Regions from separate parts of the Pararhizobium sp. DWP1-1-3 genome, predicted to be linked through region 3. Evidence: riboswitches for the same ligand, from Rfam matches in the RefSeq annotation. Region 3 holds a riboswitch; each other region holds the start of a gene.
The links. A riboswitch is a leader RNA that binds a small molecule or an ion and turns the genes downstream of it on or off. The one in region 3 is predicted to bind cobalamin.
Positions count from the first base shown of each region.

Region 1: another riboswitch for cobalamin. It lies ahead of bluB (5,6-dimethylbenzimidazole synthase); the one in region 3 lies ahead of ACP7BS_RS27305 (DUF1636 family protein).
Region 2: another riboswitch for cobalamin. It lies ahead of cobU (bifunctional adenosylcobinamide kinase/adenosylcobinamide-phosphate guanylyltransferase); the one in region 3 lies ahead of ACP7BS_RS27305 (DUF1636 family protein).

Region 1 covers NZ_JAFCTR010000001.1:733,194-736,426, reverse strand. The annotation lists gene ACP7BS_RS03620 (DUF2865 domain-containing protein) at 115-1,227, shown strand; gene bluB (5,6-dimethylbenzimidazole synthase) at 1,228-1,920, opposite strand; cobalamin riboswitch at 1,965-2,178, opposite strand; gene ACP7BS_RS03610 (SDR family oxidoreductase) at 2,219-3,040, opposite strand; gene ACP7BS_RS03605 (phytanoyl-CoA dioxygenase family protein) at 3,128-3,233, opposite strand, start outside.
Region 2 covers NZ_JAFCTR010000001.1:599,992-603,224, forward strand. The annotation lists gene ACP7BS_RS02990 (chloride channel protein) at 1-1,226, opposite strand, end outside; cobalamin riboswitch at 1,468-1,863, shown strand; gene cobU (bifunctional adenosylcobinamide kinase/adenosylcobinamide-phosphate guanylyltransferase) at 2,038-2,562, shown strand; gene cobW (cobalamin biosynthesis protein CobW) at 2,566-3,233, shown strand, end outside.
Region 3 covers NZ_JAFCTR010000021.1:20,398-23,630, reverse strand. The annotation lists gene ACP7BS_RS27315 (ABC transporter substrate-binding protein) at 1-412, opposite strand, end outside; gene ACP7BS_RS27310 (ABC transporter ATP-binding protein) at 429-1,223, opposite strand; gene ACP7BS_RS27305 (DUF1636 family protein) at 1,249-1,656, opposite strand; cobalamin riboswitch at 1,766-1,980, opposite strand; gene rpsU (30S ribosomal protein S21) at 2,631-2,864, shown strand.

The sequences.
Region 1 (3,233 bases), on a different contig from region 3:
CCGCCTGCCGTTAACGCTGCCATGCAGCAACCGTTGCAGCACCGTCGAATGACGTTATGATAAGGGCAAAGTCAGAGTGCGCAGGATGTTCCTTCGTACCCGGCACGTGCCGGTATGCTCAGGCGAGAGGAACACGTGACCTTCCGTTCGAAATCCTTTGCGGCGCTGATCGCTCCGCTTCTTCTGGTCATGACGACCACGGCCGATGCCTCGGCTGTGTGCGAACGGCTGAATGCCCGCCTTGCCAGCCTGCCGAAGATCGTCGCCTCCAATGCCAATCTGCGCGACTACACCAGCGCGATCTCCCGCCAGAACCTGGATCTGCGGCAGGCGCGCAGCGATCTGAGACGGCTGGGATGCAGTTCCGGCAGCGTCATCATTGTCGGTGGCCCGAACGAAGACGCCTGCTACAGCCTCGACGCCGAAATCTCTCAGATGGAGATGGATCTCGAAACGCTGAAAGCCCGTCGGCAGAATCTTCTGGAAGGGGGCGCCAGCGACATCACCCGGCGGCGCATCCACGCAGCGCTTGCCGCCAATCGCTGCGCCGAGGAGGAGGATGAAGTCCTCAGTGCCGCCGTCGAAGAACCGGAAACCCACCGCAACATCCTGAACGATCTGCCGCCGATCAGTGAAGACGAGCCGGACATGCGCGGCAGCAACGCCGACTTCGCCACGCCGGATGACGGCTTTGGTCCAAGCGCGGACTATCCGGGCAGCCTGCGCACCATGTGCGTGCGTACCTGCGACGGCGCGTTCTTCCCGATCTCGTCGAACTCGTCCCCGGCCGATTTCCAGCGCGATGCCGAAACCTGCCAGCGGCGGTGTCCGGGAGCGGAGACGGCGCTCTACTATCATGCCTTGGCGACCGAAGAGACAAACCAGATGGTCTCCGCCGCCACCGGCGAACCCTATGCCGACCTGCCGTCGGCTTTCGCCTACAAGACCCGCGATTTCAGCCAGCCCGGTCAGTGCGGCTGCGCTCCCGCCGGACGCACGGCGATACCACAGAGCACGCCGGACGACGGCAAAGGCGTTATCGAGGTTCGCACCCGCAAGAAGGCCGACCCGGTCGAGGTGAAGACCCCCGTTGCCGACCGGCCTTACAATCCGCAGGACAACAAGGTTCGCGTTGTCGGCCCGAGCTTCCTGCCTTCGCAGGAAACCTCGATCGACCTCAGGCATCCAACCGGCCCCGGATATCAGGAACTACAGCAGACCAACTGATCAATCGACTGGTCGCGCACCCCAGCAATCGGAAAACACCAAATCCTTGAGCGGCAAGCGCTGGCGCCAGCCTTTGACGGCCAGTTCCGGCTCGGCATAGAGCGTGTCGACATAACCAAGGCAGAGCCAGGCGATGATGTCGACATGACCGGGGATGTCGAGCACGTCCTTGATGTCGCGTTCGTGAAAAATGCTGACCCAGCCGACGCCGACGCCTTCGGCCCGTGCAGCAAGCCAGAGATTCTGCACCGCGCAGACGGTGGAAAAGGCATCCATGCGCCGATTGTGCGTCCGGCCGAGAACGACCTTGCCTGCCCGGGTCGGATCACAGGTGACGCAGATGCTGACGGGCGCCTTGCGGATCCCTTCAAGCTTCAACGACCGGTATTTGTCCCGCACCTCGCCCTCGAACATCAGCGCCGCCTCTTCGTTGGCCCGCTGGAAGGCTTCGAAAACACGAGCGCGCCGGTCCTCGTCCCGGACGACGATGAAATTCCATGGCTGCATGAAGCCGACCGACGGCGCGCTGTGTGCGGCAGCGAGCAACCGCCCGATGAGCGCGTCCGGCAAGGGCGCCGGCAGGAACTGGTCGCGCACGTCGCGGCGGGTTTCGATGGCGCGGTAGACGGCGGCGCGCTCGTCCGATGAAAATGCGTCCGCCCTCACAAGGCGGTCTTGTGGTTCAGTTTGCATCGTTTGATCCCCAACAATGCGAAACCTCCCGCCGTCCGCGCGGGGCTGGTCCATCTCGTCAGGCCGGTCTTCTGACTGCGGATCATCCGGTTTTGCCGCCTTCCCGGATCGATTGAAGATCCAGTGGCAGAACTCTGAAATGATTCAGAGATTCGTAAAAGCAAAGCCGTCCCCGTTACAGCGCTGGGCACGTCCCGGATTTTCACCGGATTCCCGATTCTCCTGCTTGCGCAGGCACCTGAACGAAACGATATGGCCATAGCGGGCCGCCGTTTGCAAGGCGGCACGCCGGTTCTTGTCAGATCGCCGCGACCGGATGCGGCGATCCGTCATAAGCACCCCAGATCGACTGGTCGAAGCAAATCATCGAACCGGTCATCAGGCCGGATTCCGCCGACGACAGATAGGCGCAGGCGCGCGCCACTTCCGCAGGATCGACCAAGCGGCCGAAGGGTTGGCTGACCGCAGCCTTTTCCAGCCAGTCGGCAGGTGATCCGTGGAATTCGCGCTGAATGCGGTCCTCACCTTCGGATGCCATCCAGCCGATGTTCAGGCCATTGACGCGGATCCGGTTGCGCAGCACCGCGTAGGCCGTGTTCTTGGTCAGCGTTTCCAGCGCGCCCTTGGACGCGCAATAGGCAGAGATGAAAGGCTGCCCGGCCATGGCCGACATCGACCCGATATTGACGATGGTCCCCTCGATTTTTTCCCGGCGCATGACGTTGATCGTTTCCTGCATCAGAAAGAACGGCGCGCGCACATTGATGGCAAACATCCGGTCGAACAGTTCCGGGCTGGTATCGAGGATCGTGCCACGATCGGTAATCGCGGCCGCGTTGACCAGCGCATCGACCCGGCCAAATTCCCTGTCGCAGGCGGCAACCACCTTGCGCGCATCCTCGACCTTTTCCAGATCGGCCTGCACATAGACGACCCGGGTTCCGGTCGCCTTGCCGATCTCGGCCGCCTTGGCCTCGCCTTTGGTGGCATTGCGGCCGCAGATGACGATGCCGGCCGCGCCGCGCTCGGCAAACAGCGTCGCGATCGCCGCTCCCAGGCCTTGCGTTCCACCGGTAACGATTGCGATCTTGCCGTCCAGACGGCCATAGTCAGTGCTCATTGTCTTTCCTCCATTTCGATATCGCCGATGCCAAAAAACTCCCGCCCGGCATTCGGGCAGGAGTTCAAATTGCAAGACATCGGTCCGTTAGCTGAGCTTCTTCTCCGATTGCGCGGCAAGCGCCGCTACGAATGCACTTTCCTCCCAGCCGCCGGACAGAGCTTCGTGCATCAACTGCGCCTGCGTCTTGGGG
Region 2 (3,233 bases), on a different contig from region 3:
CCGGTGATTTCCAGCGCCAGGAACGTCATCGTCAACGGTCCGCCGATGATGGCAACCGCAAGCGAACTCATGCCGACGACCGCATAGATGACCGGCGTCAGCGTTGCCTGGGCAAAGACGTAGGGCGCGGAAAAGGCAAACAGCTTGCCGAGCAGCGCGCCCATGAACAGCGACGCAAAGAACAGGCCGCCGCGAAAGCCGGAACCGATGGAGACCGCCGAGGCGAGGGATTTCATCAGGAACAGGCCGATCAGCATCGGGATTGCCGGCGAACTGGCGAGATTGAGATGCAGGGCACCGTGACCGGCCGAGAGCACCTGGGGCGACACCAGTGCCAAAAGGCCGACGACGATGCCGCCGAGCGCCGGGCGCGCGGGAGCGGGGATAAAACTGCGTCGGGCAAGCCCCTCGATGAGCGAGACGCCCTTCATCAAGAGGATGCCCATGGCAGCGCAGAAGCAGCCGAGCAGCAATGCCGGCAGATAGTCGGCCGGAACGACGGCGCCGAACTGGCCGACATCGATGGTGAAATCGCCCGCATACAGCCATCGGGCCACGAGATTGGCGATCAGGGCGGAAACGACCACCGGCGTCAGCGACACGATCGTATAGGTGCCGATGATCAGCTCGAAGGCATAGAAGGCACCGGTCAGCGGCGCATTGAACGCGGCGGCAATGGCGCCGGCAGCGCCGCAACCGACCAGGGTGCGCAGATCCGAGCGGCGAAGCTGCAGCGAGATGCCGAGCTTGGAGGCGATGCCGGACGCCAGCTGCGTGTAACCGGCCTCAAGCCCGACGGAGGCACCAAAGCCGTTGGAGATCAGGTTCTGTATCGCGACGACGATGCTGTCGGTGAGCGAGAGACGGCCGCCATGCAGGGCGTTGGCCTCGATCGGATCGACCATCGGCTTCTTGCGCCAGGATGCCAGAAGCATCATCACCAGGCCGAGAATGATCCCACCGGCCACCGGCGCGATCAATACGGAAATTTCGCCCTGCAGATTGCTGGAACTCAGCCTTTCGTCATCGGCAATGCCGAAGATCAGGCTGTGCAGGCGGCTCGATATGATGCTCATCGCGGTGACGGCAAGACCCGACGTTACACCGACGATCATGCCCGCGACGACCAGGCCGAGTTCGCTCCGCCGCGCAAAGGCCCGCATCCGCCCGAGATCGAAAAGCAGCGAGAGATAGCCGAGCCGCCGCAGGTTAAGTTTCGGAATCATCTTCAGCTTCATTGCCTGGCCATCCTGTCTCTGCGCCGTCGTGGGCATTTCCGCTTTTCTTCGAATTGCGAAAACCGCCTGTCTTTTTTTCTACGCAATTTCGGACGCAAAACCGCTGCGCACTTCCGCTGGAATTGCTCTAGAAGGCATGGTCTGGGAGATCAAGCTTAGTCTTGCCGAGGCCGCGCCAAACCATGGCGGCGAGAGAGTGCCGCAATTGACTTGATCCAGGCGAGCGCCTAATCATCGGTCATTGGATGGTTCCCGATATGCCGTTGCATGTTGGGAGTAAATGGGAATGCGACGGGCCGGACCCAGACCGGGCGTCCTTATCGCAGCCGACCCCGCGACTGTAGAACGGTCAGGGTTCGCCATCCGGGAAAGCCGATGTTTCCGGACTGTCCGCATTCGCGGCAGCGGTAAGGATCGGCCCAACCGGAAAAGCCACTGGAGTAGCATCACGATCTGCCGGGGCCGGACGCCTCTAAATCTACGAATCGTCCGCCTCTTCGTGATATCAGTCGATTGCGGTGACGCAATCTGGCGCAAAAACTCCGGGAAGGCGAGGCGGGCCCGTTCGTCCCTTTTGGGGCGTGGCGCCGTGAGCCAGGAGACCTGCCATCCTCAAGGGCCCCGTCTTCGATAGGGCTCGCCCAATCCAGGGAGAGATACTCCCGATGCCAGCACGGAGGTTGTCATGGCTTTATTATCCCGTTCCCGGAACGGCCTGTTTCGCGTTGCCGCGAATGCCGCTTTGCGTGACCCAAGGGTTCCTGTCCTTTCCGGCGCGCGCTGAGGCCAGGATCTTTTCATGACATCGATACTGTCAGGCAGCGTGCTGGTTCTGGGCGGCGCCCGTTCCGGCAAATCCGCTTTCGCCGAAAAACTCGTGACGGCGTCGGGTCTGCGCATCCATTACGTCGCGACCGGAAGGGCCTGGGACGGCGATATGCAGGCAAGAATTAGTGAGCATCGCGATCGCCGCGGCGCCGATTGGCAGACCCATGAGGAACCACTCGACCTTGCCGGCTGCCTGAAGGCGATCGATGCGCCTGATCGCATCGTTCTAATCGATTGCCTGACGCTCTGGGTCACCAATCTGATGATGGAACATCGGGATATCGCGGCGGAATTTGAACGGCTTGCGGCCTATGTGCCGCAGGCCAAGGCCAAGCTGGTCTTCGTTTCGAACGAAGTCGGGCTGGGCATCGTGCCGGAGAACCGGATGGCGCGCGATTTTCGCGACCATGCCGGCCGGCTGCACCAGATCATTGCGGAGATATCCGCAGACGTCTATTTTATCGCGGCTGGATTGCCGCTGAAAATGAAGGGTTGATCCATGACTATTGAAAAGGCCGCCCACGGCAAGATCCCGGCGACCGTCATCACCGGCTTTCTCGGTGCCGGCAAGACGACGATGATCCGTAACATCCTGCAAAATGCCGGCGGCCGGCGCATCGCGCTGATCATCAACGAATTCGGCGATCTCGGCGTCGATGGCGACGTCTTGAAGGGCTGCGGCGCCGAAGCCTGCAGCGAGGACGATATCATCGAGCTGACCAATGGCTGCATCTGCTGCACCGTCGCCGACGATTTCATCCCGACGATGACGAAGCTGCTCGAGCGCGAAAACCGCCCCGACCATATCATCATCGAAACGTCCGGTCTGGCGCTGCCACAGCCGCTGATCGCCGCCTTCAACTGGCCGGATATCCGCACGCAGGTGACCGTCGATGGCGTCATCACCGTCGTAGACAGTGCCGCCGTCGCTGCCGGACGCTTTGCCGACGATCATGACAAGGTCGATGCGCTGCGCGTCAACGACGACAATCTCGATCACGAAAGCCCGATCGAGGAACTGTTCGAAGACCAGCTGACCGCTGCCGACCTGATCATTCTCAACAAAACCGACCTGCTCGATTCGACCGGCCTTGCCTTTGTCCGCAACGAGGTCTCTTCGCGCACCAGCCGCAAGCCGACGATGATCGAGGCGAAGAACGGCGAGGT
Region 3 (3,233 bases):
CGTAGACATTGATCTTGAACGGCGCGAGTGTTTCGGGCGTGACCTCGCCGCCAACCTTCATGCCGTAGTTCCAGCCGGCGAAAAGGAAGTCGGCGTCCGCATTGAGCAGGACTTCCTTGGTCGGATATTTCTCCGACAGTTCGGGGAGTTCCTTGACACCGTCACGGAGCTTTTGATCCAATGTCTTCCAGCCGGAAATGCCGGTATAGCCGACCATGCGGTCCTGCAGCTGCAGAGCCAGCATCATCTCGGTGAGATTGACATCGTTGGAAATCGCCCGCTTCGGCGCGGCCTCGAAGGTGACGTCGCGGTTGCAGCTCTTCACGGTGACCGGATAGGCAAGCGCCGGCATGGCGATGAGGGCGGTGGCGAGGAACCCCGCGGCAGAGGCAAGCAAGCGGAAAGAGGGCATGGTTTGTCCTTTCGGTTCAGGCGGTCTTGAGGGAAAATGAAAAGCGCGCGGCGGCGTTGCCCTTTACCGGATGGGCAAGGGCGGTGACGCCGAAGGTGGTCGAAATCGCGTGTGGTGTCAGCACGTCGTCCGGGAGGCCGAAGCCGACCATCCGGCCGTCGCGCATCAGCGCCACATGGGTAGCAAACGTACTGGCCAGATTGATATCATGCAGCGTGGTGACGATGGTGAGCTTCAGCCCGGCCAGCAGATGAAGAATTTCCAGCTGGTGGCGGATATCGAGATGGTTGGTCGGTTCGTCGAGAATGACGATATCCGGTTCCTGCGCCAGCGCTCGGGCAACCAGCACCCGCTGCTTCTCGCCGCCCGACAGTGTCGTGAACTGGCGGCTGGCCATTGAAGCGAGATCGAGATGCTGCAGGCAGTGAGCAACCTGCGCGCGGTCCTCGTCCGTCCAGCCTGTCAGGCCCTGACGTCTCGGAATGCGGCCCATCATGACCACATCGAGCACGGTGAAGGGGAAATCTGCCGGCATTTCCTGCAGCACCACGGCGACACGGCGGGCGGCAGCCCGGGCGGAAAGCTTGCGAATATCCTCGCCATCGATCTCGACCCGGCCCTCGATCGGGGCCGTCCCACGATAAAGGCAGCGCAACAGCGATGTCTTGCCAGCACCGTTCGGCCCGACGATGGCAAGCCGGTGACCGGCCCCCAGCGAGAAGCTGACGTCGCGAACGAGAAGGAGATTGGCTTTTGGACCCCAGCTAAGGCCCAAAACGTTCAGACTGGCGCCACGCCCGTCACAGCTCATCGGTTGCCCCCCGGGATCACGGTTTTCATTGGATGCGCGCTCCGTTCTGTTCCGACACAAGGAAAACGGCCGGAATCCGGGCAATGGTCTTGCCTCCGAGGCCGCGCGGACGTTCGGCCTCGCGTGTCAGGCCATCCGGCCGTTCAGCAAAGATCACGGCGAAATCCACAAGTGCGCGGATATCCGTGTCCGGCGCGATATCGCCAAACAGATAGGTCGCCTTGCCGCTGGCCTGGAAAGCGATCGTGCAGGGGCGCCGGCAACCGGCCATGCAGACGGTGCCCTCGATCGAAAAGTCGGACCCGCCGGCGATATCCAGGCGCGACAGGCTGTCGTTGAGACGAGCCAGCAGTTCCAATCCGGGGCGGCATGCCGTTCCGGTGATCCGGCAATCGGTGCAGACGGTTATGATGTGCTGTGGATGATGCGCCATGTCTTATCCCCGGAGGCAACGTCCGGAGTCCACATGGCGACAAAGTGCAGGCGCGCAAAAGCGCTGCTTTCAAGCCAGATTTTTTCCATCGGAACACCCCGTCCGTTGCAGTTGATCATCGATGATGGCAGGTCTCCTGGCTCGCGGGTCAGTGCGCATCCACCCCTTCCCGGCTTTTGGCCAGTGGGATGTTGTGAATGCGCTCGCCGCTTACAGTTGCGGGGGCAGCCACGGTTTTGGCCCCTTTTGGGTCATCCTCACCGTGTTCCCTTTTCAGCCGCTCCAGGGTCACCTGGAAGCAGCACCATCAGAGCGACATCTCGCACGATTCCAACAACCTGACAACGCCGGATTCCAATCTTTCGATATCATCATCGTGAACGTAATGTTATTTTATTACTAAGTGGTCGTCAAGCGGGACTGGGCGCCTGATGCATGGGTTGTTGCTTGTCGTGCCGTAAGATCTGCAGCGTCCGGCGCCCCGCCCCGCATGCTTGCGGAATGCCCCGGCCTGGTGTGTATGGGCAATGCGGTGTTCCCGCGGTAACCGCCGGACCGGAGGATTGCGCATATTCAGGCTCCATCATCTGTTGTTGGAGCGTCCAATGAATTTTTTAAATCTCGCCGATCACCCGGAGCGCAGCGTTGCGATCTTTGCCCTTGTCGTGTGGATAGCGACAATTGGACGGGCGATCACCATCACCTATGGCCAGTGACGGCCGCAGCTGGAAGGAAACTGGATGGCGAGAGCTGTAAATCCCGGCTTGGATGCGAGGCGTTGCGGTCTGTTTTACAGCGTCTCCGGCGGAAAACCGCCGGATTGATGAAGGGAGTTCCTGCTAAAATGTGAGGGCTTGAGCAAAAGACTAGGCGAATTATGTGAGAAAATTTGCCCCACGCTCTGGATTTGGTTCGTAAATTGCTCTACTGCCCCTGCCATCTCTTTAGTGAACATCAGACTTTGAAAGATTCACATGCAAGTATTGGTTCGCGACAACAACGTCGATCAGGCTCTCCGAGTGTTGAAGAAGAAGCTTCAGCGCGAAGGCGTCTTCCGTGAAATGCGTATGCGGGAAGCCTACGAAAAGCCGTCCGTCAAAAAGGCACGCCAGAAGGCCGAGGCTATCAGCCGTCAGCGCAAGAATGCGCGCAAGCAGCTGCAGCGCGAAGGCCTTCTGCCGGCACCGAAGAAGAAGCCAACCCGCTAATAGCGGCGGCTTTCGACGAGATTGGGGCTTTCTAGTCTAAGGCGCGTCCGGTATCCGGACGCGCTAGTTTTCGTTGTTTCCGGATACGTAGATTTGAGAGATGCGGCGGCCATCGGCCGTGACGGTGGCGCTGTGGCGGTCGATCGTTCGCCGATCGCATCCGCGACCCGCAGTGCTTTTCTTCCTTGAGCGGTCCGGTTAATGACTGCTGGTACGCTGGTACCATTGCAAGCTCCAAAGGCTTGTGGCTCTGCAAGTCCATATTTCAGCGATGCAGGTCCCTCGTTGCTTCTCCAGCATTCATAGCTCTCCATGTGGCGCGCACCCTCGGTCGCGGGAGACAAATGTGATTCCCCTGCAGGTGGCCGA